Linked DNA regions of Labilibaculum sp. DW002. The protein of the gene in region 2 interacts with the protein of the main gene of each other region in a pairwise test. Links are inferred from orthologs where the notes say so. Each region holds a gene or a part of one and is shown on either strand. Other genes may lie near its edges.

The links.
Region 1: the proteins of ftsA (region 2) and L3049_RS09865 interact in binary tests that used the Escherichia coli proteins (3 or more experiments, as listed by UniProt). The link is inferred for Labilibaculum sp. DW002 from one-to-one orthologs.

What each region holds. Positions count from the first base shown.
Region 1 is NZ_JAKJSC010000001.1:2,487,832-2,497,760, forward strand. The notes cover bases 3,540-6,356. They hold L3049_RS09865 (rod shape-determining protein), read right to left. Parts: upstream 5,551-6,356; coding sequence 4,528-5,550; downstream 3,540-4,527. Other genes in these bases: mreD (rod shape-determining protein MreD), read right to left, coding at 3,540-3,657; mreC (rod shape-determining protein MreC), read right to left, coding at 3,654-4,481; purH (bifunctional phosphoribosylaminoimidazolecarboxamide formyltransferase/IMP cyclohydrolase), read right to left, coding at 5,581-6,356. Outside these bases: rod shape-determining protein RodA, read right to left, coding at 1-1,264; mrdA (penicillin-binding protein 2), read right to left, coding at 1,280-3,136; more of mreD, read right to left, coding at 3,154-3,539; more of purH, read right to left, coding at 6,357-7,113; mgtE (magnesium transporter), read right to left, coding at 7,396-8,757; 16S rRNA (adenine(1518)-N(6)/adenine(1519)-N(6))-dimethyltransferase RsmA, read right to left, coding at 8,783-9,574; L3049_RS09885 (lysylphosphatidylglycerol synthase transmembrane domain-containing protein), read left to right, coding at 9,792-9,929. UniProt on the Escherichia coli protein: Forms membrane-associated dynamic filaments that are essential for cell shape determination. Acts by regulating cell wall synthesis and cell elongation, and thus cell shape.
Region 2 is NZ_JAKJSC010000008.1:32,584-39,263, forward strand. What follows is about bases 3,777-6,680. They hold ftsA (cell division protein FtsA), read right to left. Parts: upstream 5,908-6,680; coding sequence 4,645-5,907; downstream 3,777-4,644. Other genes in these bases: ftsZ (cell division protein FtsZ), read right to left, coding at 3,777-4,496; L3049_RS19160 (cell division protein FtsQ/DivIB), read right to left, coding at 5,912-6,640; murC (UDP-N-acetylmuramate--L-alanine ligase), read right to left, coding at 6,640-6,680. In the rest of the region: L3049_RS19135 (peptidylprolyl isomerase), read left to right, coding at 1-1,380; L3049_RS19140 (GatB/YqeY domain-containing protein), read right to left, coding at 1,546-1,992; cell division protein FtsZ, read right to left, coding at 2,027-3,256; more of ftsZ, read right to left, coding at 3,300-3,776. UniProt on the Escherichia coli protein: Essential cell division protein that assists in the assembly of the Z ring. May serve as the principal membrane anchor for the Z ring.

The DNA.
Region 1 (9,929 bases), on a different replicon or contig from region 2:
AAAATAAAATACAGGCAACACCATATCCGTAAATTCTACTAAAGGGTGATCGCTGTCGTTCTGCTAAAAACAAAAGTCTAATTATTAACAAGAGCAGAAGAAATAAAACTACACTAGAGCCTATAAATCCCCATTCCTCACCTACCGTACAGAAAATAAAATCTGTACTTTGCTCAGGTACGAATTTAAATTTTGTTTGCGTACCATTCAAGAATCCTTTCCCCGCAAAACCACCAGAACCAATCGCTATTTTTGATTGAGCTACATTATATCCTGCTCCATAAGGATCCGATTCGACACCCAACAATTCATTTATTCGTGTTCTCTGATGAGCCTCCAAAATATTATCAAAAATATAGCTTACAGAGAAAGTATAAAAGATACTTCCAATTGCAATTGCAAAAACCCAAATTGCATTCTTAAGGCGATTTTTATAGATGTAGTATAAAAATGGAATTGTATTTAAAACGATAGACATTAACAAAATAATATAGGCTGATAATTCCATTTTAAACAAGTAGGAAATCCCCCATACAAGTCCATAACCAATAGATATTGTAGCCAAGCCAAAAAGAACATTTCTCCAACTTACCCCCATAAATTTTAGGCATAAAAAAGAGCCGGCAATCATGAAAAGTAGCACATACAACTTAGCCATTACTAGTGTAAAAACAAACAAAACAATGGCTAAAAACCCAAGAAATAAAACAATTCCAGATAAACCTTCTCGGTATAAAACTAGTATGAAAACGGTATAAACCAGAGCAGATCCAGCATCATTTTGAAATATAATTAAAACTGCTGGCGTAAATAATATGATGCCCGAAATCACAAGCGATTTAAACTTGTGAATTTTGAAATTAAACTGACTTATGTAACGAGATATAGCTAAACAGGTTGCAAACTTTGCGAATTCAGCAGGCTGAAAGCGAACTGGCCCTAGTTGAAACCAAGATCGAGCACCATTTACCTCTCTACCAAATAGTAAAACGGCAATTAAGAGAAAAATCATGGTGAGATAAGTAGGATAAGCAAAAGCTGAAAAAAACTTTCCTTCAATAATCAGAATAACAATGGCCAAAAAAAATGCAGCTCCAATCCATATCAATTGCTTACCGTAGCGTTGAGTAGCATCGAAAATACTCTGATGATCTTCGTTGTAAACTGCTGCATATATATTTATCCACCCTAAAAAAACCAGCAGAACATACATGAATATTGTCCACCAATCTAAATTCTTTATTAAGCTTACTCTTCTGGTCATTCTATATTCCGTTTTCTAGTTTGCAGTATTTTTCTTGGGTTTCTTTGCACTGATTAAATCAGCTTCCAACATTCGTTTCTCAAGGTATTTTTTATTCTCGGAGATTTCACCTTTAAGATATTTTTCAATCATTAAACCTGAAATAGGTGCTCCGTATCTGGCACCCCATACACCATTCTCAACATAAACAACAATGGCAATCTTTGGATCGTCTTTAGGAGCAAATGCTACATATACAGAGTGATCATCTCCATGAGGATTTTGTACGGTTCCCGTTTTTCCACATACGCGAATATCTTTTATTGCTGAAGAACGACCGGTACTACCTTCTCCACCATGAACAACCAAATCCATACCTTCAATTACAGGATCAAAATTTACTGAATCGATACTAGTATGCTTCTTTTCTAAATACTTTTCATCTATGGCTCCATCATTACCAACTGATTTTACGATATGGGGAACGTAATAATAGCCGCGATTGGCTATTGCTGCAACCATATTCGCCATTTGCATTGGTGTTATCATCAATTCCCCTTGCCCAATAGACAAAGAAATTACATTTAAAGCACGCCAATTTTTTCTTTTGTATTTTTCTTGATAAGTCTTGTTGGTAGGAACATCACCCGATCTTTCATAGGGCAAATCTGTACCCAAAACACTTCCTAAACCAAATGAGGTTACATGTTTTCTCCAAGCTTCATAACCTTTCTGAACGGAACCAAACTTTGGACTCTCTAATATATATCTAAACACATTTGCATAGTAGGCATTACACGAATGCATAATGGAATTACGAAGATCTAATGGTGATTTGTGAGCATGACAGCCCATTGTAAAATTTCCAATGTGATAACCACTATAGCATTCGAATTTTGTAGATGGACTAATCACTTTTTCTTGCAAGCCTATTAAGGCATTTACAAGCTTAAAAATTGAACCTGGAGGATAACTTGCCTGCATTGCCCTATCGTATAGAGGCTTTAATGAATCGTTTTGAACCAAGCTTCTGTAATTCTTATTCATGGCTCTACCAACAAACATACTAGGATCGTAGGTCGGACTTGATATTTTTGCTAAAATTTCTCCGCTAGCAGGTTCAATTGCAACAATTCCACCTTTTTTATTTTGCATTAATTGCTCACCATATTCTTGCAAATCAATATCTAAAGTTGTGTAAATATTTTTTCCAGAAACAGGCTTCTTGTCAAACTTTCCTCCTTTATACGAACCTTGAGAACGGTTGTAAACATCAACCCAATTAATTTTTACGCCTTTTTCTCCTCTAAGATCTCTTTCAAATGTTCCCTCAATTCCACTTTTCCCAATGTAATCTCCTTGGCGAAAATATTTATCTCTTTTAATTTCTTGATTATTTACTTCTCCAAGATAACCTAATGCATGAGCTGCATTTTTCATTGGATATTTTCGTAAAGTTCTTGTCTGAACGAAAAAACCAGGGAACTTGTATAATTTCTCTTGAAGAACGGCATATCGTTCCGAAGACAATTGCTTTAAGAAAATAGAAGCTTTCCGGCTAGAATAGTTTTTAGCTTTCTCTATTTTTTTAATTAAATCTTTCTTTTCAATATCCAATAAAGAACAAAAATCTAGAGTGTCAAAATCACTTAATTGACGAGGAATTAACATCAAATCGTAAGCAGCTTGATTGTAAACTATTAATTTGCCATTTCGATCATAGATCAATCCGCGAGCAGGATATTGGGTAACATGCCTTTGAGAATTGTTTTCGGCTGATTGTTTGTAAGTATCATCTGATATTTGAAGATTAAACAGACGAATAATAAAGATGAGAACTACAAGAATGAATATTCCCCCAATAATATACTTTCGGTTTGAAAAATTATTCATTTTAGGATGTTATTAATCTATTTCTTGAACATTAAGAACTGAGATGTCACCAATAAAGTTAAGGTAAAAAAGGCACTAAAAATGATTCTAATAATAGTTTCACTTAAATTCGAGAAAGAAAATACCTCAATAAAAAACAAAAAACTATGATGTGCTAAAACCAATGCAATGCAATATTTAAAGAACCAAGCAAATCCATAATGAAAAACGCCAGGTCTAGTTCCCTGTTCGTATCCATCCCTTACCGATAAATAGTTTAAGACATAAGGACGTAAGTAAGCCATAAAAACACTTGCAGATGCATGCATTCCTAATGTATTCGAAAAAATATCGACGCTTAAGCCTAAGAAAAAAGACAGCACCAACAAAACCCAGTTCGGTGTTTCGAAAGGTAGCAAAAGAATAAAAAGAACATATACATAAGGGTTAATAAAACCACTTATTTGAATATTGTTTAAAATAGCTACTTGAATAAAGACAAGTATCACAAATCGTAATGTATTTTTTAAGATTTGATTCATTTGACTTCTCCTTTCTCCAATTGAATACGTTCTGTTTTCATCAAGTCACCAATCACTTTAACGTAAGATATTCCTTTAAAATCATTGGAAAGATCAATAACTACATCATGAAAATTTCCGCCAGATTCGGGTAAAACCTTTTGAACTGTTCCCAACAATATCCCTTCAGGAAAAATAGACGAATAACCACTTGTTACAATGGTATCACCTACCTGAATTTGCACGTGAAATGGAATTTCATATAGGCGAGCCGTTTTATAGTTTTTACCATCCCAGGTAAGAGAACCAAAATAATTGTTCTTCTTAATTTTAGCTGATACTCTAATTCGACTGTTTAACAAAGAAATTGCTGTTGAAAAATTGTCAGAAACACTATTGATTACCCCTACAACTCCATTATCGGTAACAACAGCCATTTCGGGCTTAATACCATGTATTTTCCCTTTGTTAAGCGTAATGTAATTTAGCTGCTTATTAACGGAGTTATTGATGATTTTAGCTGTACGATAGATGTACTGTTGCTGATACAGTGAATCATTATAGAGATGTGAAGAATCGACTGAAACCTTAAACGATTCAGCCAAAATATTTTTCAATTTTGTATTTTCTCTATTTAATTGTTCATTGGTTTCGGCCAAAGCCAAATAATCGGTTGTAGAAGAAACCCGATCATAAATGGACCCAGTAACAACATTACTGGAGTTCAGGAATTCTGTTTTTTGATAATTATTGTAGCTAACCAACAATAACAAGCAAAAAATTTCAATTACAACAAACAAGATCGTAAAATGAAATCTTACGATGAAATGTAATAAATTCTTCATTCAAAAATTCGAATCCCTGTTAAACCAAAATAAGTTTCATTCCTGATTATCTCATTAGGAATGAGAAATTATTCACATTTTTAAGAGCAACACCTGTTCCTCTTGCAACAGCTCTCAAAGGATCTTCAGCAATATGGAATGGAATATTTAGTTTGTTCATCAAACGCTTATCTAGGCCACGAAGTAGCGCACCACCACCAGCTAGGTAAATTCCACGGTTTACAATATCTGCGTACAATTCAGGAGGTGTTTGCTCCAATGCGCTTAGAATTGCAATCTCAATTTTAGAGATCGATTTTTCCAGACAATGTGCAATCTCCTGATATGAAACAGGAATCTCAATTGGAAGAGCTGTCATCTGATTTGGTCCTTGAACACGGAAATCAGTTGGTGGTTCTTCTAATTCAGAAAGTGCAGACCCAACATGAATCTTGATATCTTCAGCTGTACGCTCACCAATTTTGATATTGTGTTGATGACGCATGTATTCTTGAATATCAGCAGTTAAATCATCACCAGCAATACGAATAGATTTATTCGTAACAATACCTCCAAGTGAGATAACCGCAATTTCAGTTGTACCACCTCCTATATCCACGACCATGTTTCCTTCAGGGGCTTCAACATCGATTCCAATACCAATAGCAGCAGCCATTGGCTCATAAATCATGTAAACATCTCTACCTCCGGCATGTTCCGATGAGTCACGAACGGCACGCATTTCAACCTCGGTACTACCCGATGGAATACATATTACCATTCTTAACGAAGGAGGAAACAGACGTGGTTTTTTGTTGATCATTTTGATCATCCCACGAATCATTTGTTCGGCAGCATTAAAGTCTGCAATTACACCATCGCGTAGCGGACGGATTGTACGAAGATTATCGTGAGTTTTACCTTGCATTTGGCGTGCTTTCTCGCCAATAGCTACCATCTTCTCGGTGCGTCGGTCTAATGCCACAATCGAAGGCTCGTCAACCACAATCTTATCATCGCAAATGATGATTGTGTTTGCCGTTCCCAGGTCGATGGCAATTTCCTGTGTCATGAATGAAAAAAATCCCATATAGTCGTTATATTTCTCTGTTATCTTATTTTAATGTTTAAAGTGACGCATTCCAGTAAACACCATCGCAATACCATATTTATTGGCTAAGTCGATAGATTCCTGATCGCGAATTGAACCTCCAGGTTGAATGATTGCTGTAATTCCTGCTTCGTTTGCAGCTTCAACACAATCGCCGAAAGGGAAAAAGGCATCTGATGCCATAGCACTTCCTTTGATGTTTTCGCCACCTTGACGAATTGCATTTTCTAAAGCCCAAATGCGACTAACTTGTCCTGGCCCAACACCAGTTGTAGTCTTGTCCTTAGCAATTGCAATACCATTCGATTTAGCATGTTTCACTGCTTTCCAAGCAAACATTAAATCTTCCATTTCTTTTTCTGATGGCTGACGTTCTGTTACAACTTTCAACTCATCCTTAATTAATTTCTGATCTTGTTCCTGGATTAATAATCCTCCCAGCACAGTACGTGCTTTAAAGGTTGAATATCCGGTTTTTAAGATTTCCGGAAGCTCCAATAATCTTACATTCTTTTTCTTGGTTAATATCTCAAGTGCTTCAGCACTGAATGATGGAGCAACAATAACTTCTAAGAAGATTTTGTTCATAATTTCAGCTGTTGCAGCATCAATCTCACGGTTTGAAGCAACAATACCTCCGAAGATTGAAACAGGATCAGCCTCATAAGCTTTCTTAAATGCTTCAGCGATAGTTTCGGCACTACCAATTCCACACGGATTAGCATGCTTAGCTGCAACAATAGTCGGCTCGCTGTATTCTTTTAATGTTTCAAGAGCACCATCGGTGTCACCAATATTGTTGTATGAAAGTTCCTTACCATGAAGCTTGTTTGCTGCAGTAAGTGTTCCTTCAGTTTCTTTAATTTGAGCATAGAAACTAGCTTGCTGATGTGGGTTTTCACCATATCTTAAATCTTGCTTCTTCTCGTAAGTTAAAGTGATCGTATCCGGAGATTTAATATCCAGTTTAGTGTTGAAATAGTTTGAAATTAAAGCATCGTAGTGTGCAGTATGTTGAAATACTTTAGCTGCTAAGTACTCTTTAGTTTCGAAACTAGTTTCGCCTTTTTCTTTAAGTTCTGCAATAACAGTATCGTAATCTTTAGGATCTGTAATAACAGAAACAAAATTGTAGTTTTTTGCAGCAGCTCTAAGCATTGTTGGTCCACCTATGTCAATATTTTCAACAATATCTTCATGGCTTGATTTCGGATTCAAAACAGTTTCCTTAAAAGGATAAAGGTTACAAACAACGATATCGATTGGATCGATTCCCAACTCTTTCATTTGTTTCTGATGCATTTCGTTATCACGAATTGCAAGTATACCACCTTCAACATGTGGATGAATTGTTTTTAAACGTCCATCAAAACATTCTGGAAATTGAGTTAAGTCTGAAATATCCATAACTGGAATTCCCTCAGCCTTAAATTTTGCAGAAGTACCACCAGTAGAAATAATTTCCCATCCTAGTTTGTCTAGTTCTCTAGCAAATTCAACAACATTTGTCTTATCAAATACACTGATTAGAGCTCTTTTCATGATTCGTTTTTTGGGGTAATTTTATAAAATGGTATCAATTAATTTTTCCTTCGAAAAATAATCTCGGCTCCTCAATCTTGCAAATAATTCAATTACAACAACTTACATCAATCTCAAAAACCTCATGCAAAGTTAAGAAAAACCTAAAAAAATACGTCCTCAAAAAAAGATTTTTATTCATCTTTTTTCCAAAATCATAATATAGGGAATTGTTTACAATAAAATGCGACTTTCTTTTCTCATCTCAACTCCTTAAATTTCATTCAAACACCTTTTTGCATTCTAAAAAGCACTATAAAAATAGACTCCAATGGCAAGATAAATTAGAAGACCAACAATATCGTTCAATGTTGTAATAAAAGGTCCTGTAGCTAATGCCGGATCAATTTTCATTCTGTTCAACATTAAAGGAATTAGAGTTCCTGCGATTGCTGCAAATATAATTACGGCAAATAATGCTACAGAAACGGAGATGGTTAGTGCGAACGAATCAGCGTAGAAAAAATAGTTGCATAAAAATAATAAAGAAGAACATGTTAGACCGTTAATGATAGCTCCTCCCAATTCACGCATCAAACGACTAAATGTACTCTCAATTCCTAAAGAATTACTAGCAATACCTTGCACAATAATTGCAGATGATTGTACTCCAACATTACCTGCCATTGCTGTGATTAGAGGTATGAAGAAGGCAAGTTTGGCATTATCTGCTAATCCATTTTCATGAATAGAAATGACCATTGCCGCTAAAATACCACCTGCCAAACCAATCAGCAACCATGGTAAACGGGCTCGGGTTTGTAGCCAAATGGAGTCATTCGCCTCAATATCTTCAGAGATACCTGATGCCATCTGGTAATCTTTTTCTGCTTCATCACGAATGACATCAACAACATCATCAATGGTAATGCGTCCCATAAGTCGACCAATACTATCCACTACAGGAAGTGCTACGAGGTCGTATTTCTCCATAATAAGAGATACTTCTTCCGCTGGTTCATCAGTATGAACAGACATGGCATCTGGTTCGAATATATTAATAATCTTGGCAGAAGTTGGACTCAAAATCATCTTTTTGAGAGAGAGAGTTCCAATGAGTTTGTTGTCATCATCAACGACATAAACGTAATAAATCTCATCAATATCTTCAGCTTGACGACTCAATTCACGGAGGCAGGTTAGAACAGTCCAGTTTTCATTGACTATAACCAACTCTTTTCCCATTAGACCACCGGCAGTATCTTCATCGTAATGAAGAAGATCTACAATATCCCCGGCGGTTTCAACATCTTCGATTTGTGAAAGGATTTCCTCCTGTTTGTCATCGGATAAGCCACCAATTAGGTCGGCAGCATCATCAGAATCCATATGGTCGATGAATTTTTTTGCAATAACCTCAACTGGAAGAGCTTTTAAAAATCTGTCTCGATCATCATCTTCCAGTTCTGCTAAAACATCAGCCGCAATATCCCCATCTAAAAGTAAATACAGAAATTTAGCTTCTTCAATGCCAAGTTCATCGTAAATTTCCGCAATATCGGCCGGATGCAATTCATCCATTAAAGCAATTGCCTCCGCTTCATTTTGTTCCTCAATAATTAGTTTAAGATCATCGATGTATTCGCGTGTTAATTCAAATTGCATAACATCTTATTTTTTGAGTGTGTTTTTATTCTCTTAATTCTGAATTAATCAATTCTTCAATTTTATTTGTTAATTCTACAAATTCTTGGACAGATAATTGCTCTGGTCTTTGTGCCATGATTTCATCGTCCAGTTTTGCGTCACCAAGAATGCTTTTAAGAGAATTTCTTAGCGTTTTACGTCGTTGGTTAAAACCTGTTTTAACGACTCGAATGAAAAATTTTTCGTCACAATTCAAATTCATTGTAGTGTTACGACTCATTCTTATTACAGCAGACTTAACCTTGGGTGGTGGATCGAAAACTTTTTCTCCAACCGTGAAAAGATAATCGATATCGTAGAAAGCTTGCATAAGTACGCTTAAAATGCCATAAGCCTTGCAGCCAGGTTTTGCAGCCATACGTTCGGCAACTTCCTTTTGTATCATACAGACAACCTCAGGTATTTGATCTCTAAAATCAAGAACTCTGAAGAAAATTTGTGAAGAAATATTGTATGGGAAATTCCCAATAACTGAAAAAGGTTCATTAAATAATTTGGATAAATCGAATCGTAGAAAATCCTCTCCAATAATTCGACCATCAAGTTCGGGATAGTTCTCTTTTAGGTAGGCTACGGATTCAGTGTCAATTTCCACAACATGTGTTTCGAAATTGGTATTGGGTAAAAGGTATTGTGTTAGCACGCCCATTCCAGGACCAACTTCTAATACTTTGTTTACCTTATCTCCATTCAAGCTGTCAACAATTTTCTTTGCGATATTTAAATCTTTAAGAAAATGTTGTCCTAAATTTTTCTTTGCTCTAACTTGTCCCATATCCTTCTATATTATTACTTCTTTTACTAGCACCTCAAGTTAACAAACATTAAAAACAGAAGCTTTTCAAAGGAGATTTCAAACATTTACTTATTTTTGTAGCTCATTATCGCTCGGCAAATTTAGAACTTAATACTTGAAACCTATCGTTTCGCTGCCGAAAAATTTAAACTTCGTTAGAAATTAGTTCCAATTTCTAACTTTAAAAATATTAAAATTGAAGAAAAAGCTCGTTCATATCATAAAATTTTTAATCTTCTTTTCGATTAGTTCGTTTTTATTTTGGTGGACCTATAAAGGACAAAACTTTTCAGAACTACTAACAACTCTGAAAACACAAGTTAATTATTATTGG
Region 2 (6,680 bases):
AAAATTGACTACGTTCCTTTTAGTATCGAGCCATCAACTGACGATTTTAAATACACTGAGAAGTGGATCGCAGATCAAAAGGAAGATTTCGCAAAAGAAAGTAACAATGTTCAGTTTGTTGAATTGAATGGTGATACTGATTTTAACGCATATTATTTCAAGAAAGACGAAATGTCTAATAAGGAAGTAAACGACTTTGCTTTTGCAGCTGCTAAAGGTGATGTTTTTGGTCCTTATGACGAGAATGATGCTTACAAATTAGCAAAGATTGCTGATGTTAAGATGATGGCTGATTCAGTTAAAGCTCGTCATATTTTAATTCGTCCGCTTAATGGAGATTTTAAAGCTGCTGAAGCGAAGGCTGATAGTTTGAAACAGCTAATTAATAAAGGAGCTAAGTTTGCTGAAGTAGCTAAAGCTAATTCTGAAGATCAAGGTTCTGCTGTGAATGGTGGTGATCTAGGTTGGTTTACTCAAGGACGTATGGTTCCTGAGTTTAACGATGCTGCTTTCTCATCAAAGAAAAATGAAATTAAGATTGTAACAACACAGTTTGGTGCTCACTTAATTCAGGTTGTTAATTTAAGCAAGCCAGTTAAAAAAGTACAGATTGCTGTTCTTGATCGTAAGGTTGAAGCGAGCACAAAAACAACTCAAGGTGTTTATGCTAGAGCTCGTACTTTTGCAGGAAACAATATCGAAAGAGCTGCTTTCTTGAAAGCAATTACTGCCGAGAACTTAAGTCGTAGAACTGCAAATCTTAAAAAAGATACCAAGTTAATTCCAGGATTAGAAAACTCTAGAGATTTAGTTAGAGCTGCATACAATACAGATGAAATGGAAAGTGTTTTACTAACACATGACAACTCAGCTGTATTTGAGTTTGGTAATAAGTTTGTTGTTGCTATACTTTCAAATATCAAAGAAGAAGGATATGCTTCAATTCAAGATCAAGTTTCTGCTATTAAGCGTGCAGTTAGAAAAGAAAAGAAAGCTGAGCAAATTATTGCTGCTATGAATAAAAATAGTGCAAGCGCTCAAAGTTTACTTTCTGTTGCTCAAAAGGAAAACTTGGAAGTTAAGAATGCTGCTGATGTATCATTCCAATCGTTCCAGATACCAGGTGCAGGAATTGAGCCAAAAGTTATCAGTACTGCTGCTTTACTTGAAAAAGGTAAGATCTCTTCAGCTATAGAAGGAAACCAAGGTGTTTACATGTTGGTTGTAACAAATGAAACTTCTGATGAAGTAACAGATATGACTGTTGAAGCTTTCAAATCGAGATTAGAGCAAGGTTACCAATACAGAGCAAACTATCAAGCATTCCAAGCATTAAAAGAAAATGCTAATGTTGTTGATAAAAGATACAAGTTTTACTAGAGATTAGTAAAACCACAAAAAAAGCGAGATGAATTTCATCTCGCTTTTTTTATGCCTAATTCCTTATGCCACATTAAAATTAATAGCATTTGATGCATCGTATACAGGCCCAAAAAAAGAGGCTTAGCCAAAGCTAAACCTCTTCAATGTATTTTCTCGTATGGTTTAAGCCAATACTGCTTTTACCTTATCAGCAATTGCTTTTCCATCAGCTTTTCCGGCCAATTGTTTCGATGCCATTCCCATTACTTTCCCCATATCTTTCATTGAAGAAGCTCCTGTTTTAGCAACGATCTCTTGAATTGCAGTAGTTAGTTCCTCATCACTTAGCTGAGCAGGCAAATACACCTCTAAAAAGCCCATTTCAAGCAATTCTTTATCTGCTAAATCTTCACGTCCACCAGACTTATAAGTATCTGCTGAATCTTTACGTTGTTTTACCAATTTTTGAACAAGCTTAACAGCTGAATCGTCATCTAATTCGCTAGCTCCAGTTTTAGTCATCTCCAGAGTAAAAGCCGTTTTCAATGCTCGAATAGCTTGTAATTTATCTTTTGCTTTTGCCTTCATGGCAGCTTTCATATCCGAATTGATCTGTTCTAATAAGCTCATTGTTCTGTCTATTTAAATTTTCAGTATGTATTCCTTATTCTTCGTCAAGAGTAAATTTAATTACTTTTCCTGATTGATATCCATGTCTACCCAAATTCTTTAACTTTCTTTTGTAAGCAGGTACATTTTCGATTTCATCAATTTCAGATTCTTTCAAATCAGTAAGAATCAGTTTTTCATCCACCACTTCTTCTTCTTCCAACTGCATTTTGGTTTGTTCTACAGTATTTGCCTGACCTCGTTTGGCATGAAAAGTCGTTGTTCTAGATTGCTGGTTCTGTTCTGGAATCAAACCATGATCAAAGCCAGTTGCAATAATTGTAACAGAAACTTTATCGCCCAAGGCAGAATCCTGGCCAGTTCCCCAGATAATATTTCCACTATCGCCAACAGCTTCGTATACATAGTCGGTAATTTCTCCCACTTCATCCATAGTTACTTCTTCCTGACCAGAACTAATATTCAATAAAATATTACGAGCTCCTCGAACATCATTACTATTCAATAATGGTGAGGTAAGAGCCTCACGAATGGCATTAACTGCACGATCTTCTCCTTCGGCACTTGCTGATCCCATAACTGCTACACCACTGTTGGTCATAACTGTTTTAACATCTTCAAAGTCAACATTGATATAACCATGCAGGGTTATAATTTCAGCTATACCTTTAGCTGCAGTGGCTAAAACATCGTCGGCTTTTGAGAAAGCTGTCGAAAGTTTTAAATCGCCATATATTTCAGAAAGTTTAGCATTATCAATGACCAGAAGGGAATCAACACTTTCCTTAAGTTTCTTAATACCCTCTATTGCCTGATTGATGCGTTGCTTACCTTCAAAACGGAAGGGAATGGTAACAATTCCAACCGTAAGAATATTCATATCTTTGGCAGCTTTTGCAATAATAGGAGCCGCTCCTGTACCTGTGCCACCGCCCATACCAGCTGTAATAAATACCATTTTGGTATTATCTTCTAGAACATCGGTAACATCATCTAAATTCTCTATTGCTGACTGTTCTCCTTTTTCAGGCTTATTTCCAGCACCACGTCCTTCTGTTAAAGATTCTCCAAGTTGAATTTTTTTAGGCACACTACTTTTCGCTAATGCTTGTGCATCGGTATTACAGATGACAAAATCAACGTCTTTGATGCCCTGCTGATACATGTAGTTAACAGCATTGCCTCCGCCTCCTCCAACTCCAATTACTTTAATAATTGAAGATTCGTCTTCTACTAAGCCAAAATCCATTAATTCCTCGCTCATTTCTTCTTATATTATACAGATCAAAATATTCAACAACTCGACACTACATAGAAGTATCATCATTATCAAAAATCTGTGTAAACTTACCTATAAACCAATTGTCTAATCCACCTTTCTTGTGTTCCTCTTCTGGTGTTTCTTCGACCTCAACAGGTTCCTTTTTTTGAACAGGAGCTTCTCTTTTCACTTCCTGTTCTTCAACCACCTCGCTACGCGCTTCCTCAGAACGTCTTCGCATCAATTCTTCTCGACGCTGCTTTTCTTCTCGTCTTTTTGCCGCTGCAATTTCCTCCGACTCAGCCGGATTCTCAATAATTAATTCCAATTTTGGAGCTGCGTCACGAACCGATTTTCTTGGCTCTATATTCAAATCAGGAATTGGATTTTCAGAGAAGCCAGTTGCAATTATGGTCACACCTAACTCATCATCCAACTGATCGCTATTCCCATTTCCCCATATAATGCTCACCTCATCACCTACTACATCATGAACGTATTCGGTAATTAGACTAACTTCTTGCATTGTAACCTCTTCTTTTCCCGATATAATATTCAATAGAATATTTCGAGCTCCGCAGATGTTATTGCTATTCAATAGTGGTGATGTAAGAGCTTCTTCGATTGCACGAATTGCTCTGTCTTCTCCAGAGGCAGATGCAGAACCCATAACGGCTACTCCACTATCACGCATCACAGTTTCAACATCGGCAAAATCGACGTTTACATAGCCGTGAACTGTAATAATTTCTGCGATACTTTTAGCTGCAATCGATAAAACATCATCAGCCTTTGCAAAGGCATCCGATAATTTTAAATCGCCATACATCATCCTTAACTTTTCGTTATTAATGATCAAAAGTGCATCAACATGTTTCTCCAGGTTTGCAATTCCTTCCATCGCCTGCTCAATTCTCCGTTTGCCTTCAAATCGAAATGGAATGGTTACAATGCCAACCGTTAATACACCTTGTTGTCTTGCTGCTTCTGCAATAATTGGAGCGGCACCAGTACCTGTTCCACCTCCCATACCTGCAGTAACAAATATCATTTTGGTTTTTTGGCTTAAAACCCTGTTTATTTCTTCGATGCTTTCCTTTGCAGATTCCCTACCACGTTCTGGTTTATTTCCAGCTCCTCTGCCTTCGGTAAGTGATCTACCAAGTTGCACTTTAATAGGTACCTGACTATTTTCCAATGCTTGTGCATCGGTATTACAAATTACAAAATCAACCCCTGTGATGTCCTCCTTTTACATGTGGTTAACAGCGTTACTTCCACCGCCACCAACACCAATCACTTTAATTATAGATTTCTCTTTAGGTTCAAAATCAACCGGTAACAATTCGTCAACCATGATCTCACAAGTATTAGGGTTACAAATATTCTATTTACATTTTCATATCATCAGTATCAAACAAAGCACCAAAAAACCGCTGTAATCCTTTCTTTTTTGGTTTATTCCCTTTGTCTGAATTCCGATTTTGAGTCTCTTGATCAGGCTTGTTCATTCCCTGCAACAGCAATCCGATTCCTGTTGAAAAGATTGGTAAATCCAAAGCTTCTTCCAATTCGATCTTATCAGAAGTACCTGGATATCCTACTCGAACATCAAGTCCAGTTTGTTCTTGCGTTAACAAGTCAAGATTTTTCAATAAGGCACCACCTCCAGTTAAAACAATTCCAGCTCCAATTTTATCATGTAAGCCAGTTATCTCAATCTGAAATTTCACACTATCAATAATCTCCTCCATTCTACATTGAATGATTTGAGCTAATGTTTTAAAAGAAATCTCTTTAGGATCCCATCCTCCAACACTTGGTATGGTAACTACCTTTTCTTCGGCAGCCATATCAGCCACAGCTTCACCAAACTGAATTTTTAGAGCTTCGGCTTGCTTAATTAGAACAGAACAACCTTCTTTAATATCACGAGTTACAATGTCTCCCCCAAATGGGATTACAGCCGTATGTCTTAATATACCATCGAAATATACAGTAATATCTGTAGTACCTCCTCCAATATCTACTAAAACAACACCAGCTTCTTTTTCCTCTTCGGTAAGCACTGCAAGCGAGGAAGCCAAAGGTTCCAAAACAAGCTCTTCAATCTCGAGCCCAACTTCTTTCACACATTTTTCAATATTACGTGCAGATGCAGTTCGCCCAATGATAATGTTAAAGTTACCATCTAATCTTCTTCCAGCCATTCCAACTGGATTTCGAATACCTGCCTCTTTATCCACAACAAAATCTTGTGGAATTACATGCAATATTTGTTCTCCGACCTCAATCGGAATTCTCAAATTTTCATTTAATATTTCGTCTACATCCGCCTTGGTAATTTCACCAATTCCATTCTGAATGTATTTAAATTGTCTGTTTTTGATACTTCTGATATGTTGGCCTGCTATACCAACATACACGCGAGAGATGTCTTTATTTGATTTTGCCATCAATTTCTCAACAACTTCTCGAATTGCTTCTATTGTATCTTCAATACTGTGTATAACTCCTCGTTTCACACCTTTCGAAACGGTCTTCTCCATTCCAAGAATGCGCAATTTCCCCTCGGAGTTTTTCTCTCCCAGAATGGCAACAATTTTTGTTGTGCCAATATCGATAGCTGCTATTATCTTATTTCTACCCGTCATTCTATTACTTTTTTGTGCAAACTACCTGATCCTTATACTTCAAGTTGATCGTTTTGTATGCATTCCAGCCTTTTTTTGAAAAACCTTCAGAATACAAAGCACCCAACTTTTGAAATTTCCGATGATAATTTTCTATACTCCCTAATTCAATTTTATGTGCACCAACGCGTGGAATCAATATATACTCTTTATTCCTACTAACATGTATCTGCGTTATTTGCGACTTCCAAAATTCATCATTTGTAATAAATTTCACCAAGTCGAACAGCTCTTCTTTTATCAACTTATCATTTACTGCCCCTGAAACAACTAAAACCCTTGATGTATAGTTCCTCGACAAAGGCATTTTCTCTCCTTCTTCGTCAATATAATACCCATTACCTTGAAGTATCCTAACAATTGGATTGCGTTGCTTAATTTCAACAATCAATTTTCCCGAAAGAGAATTGTAGACCTCCGATTTTTTCACGTAGGGAATTTGATCAATCAGCTCTTCCAATACCTCCTTGTTAATATCGGCAATTGGCAATCCTTCTAAAGAGGGATATTCCTTTTTTATAATTCTTTCAACATCAGAATTATTCACAAACCCCCTTGTTATGCTATCTACAACGTTAACTGTAGTGCCCGCAAAACTAAGCTTCTCATTTTTGCTGTTCGCAAAAGAAAAAACCACAATTAAATATCCAAAAAAGAATACCCAAACCAATATGTTCGCTACTTTCTTCAGCATTATATTCTTTGATTCAATACCTTTTCTATAGGTTCTACCA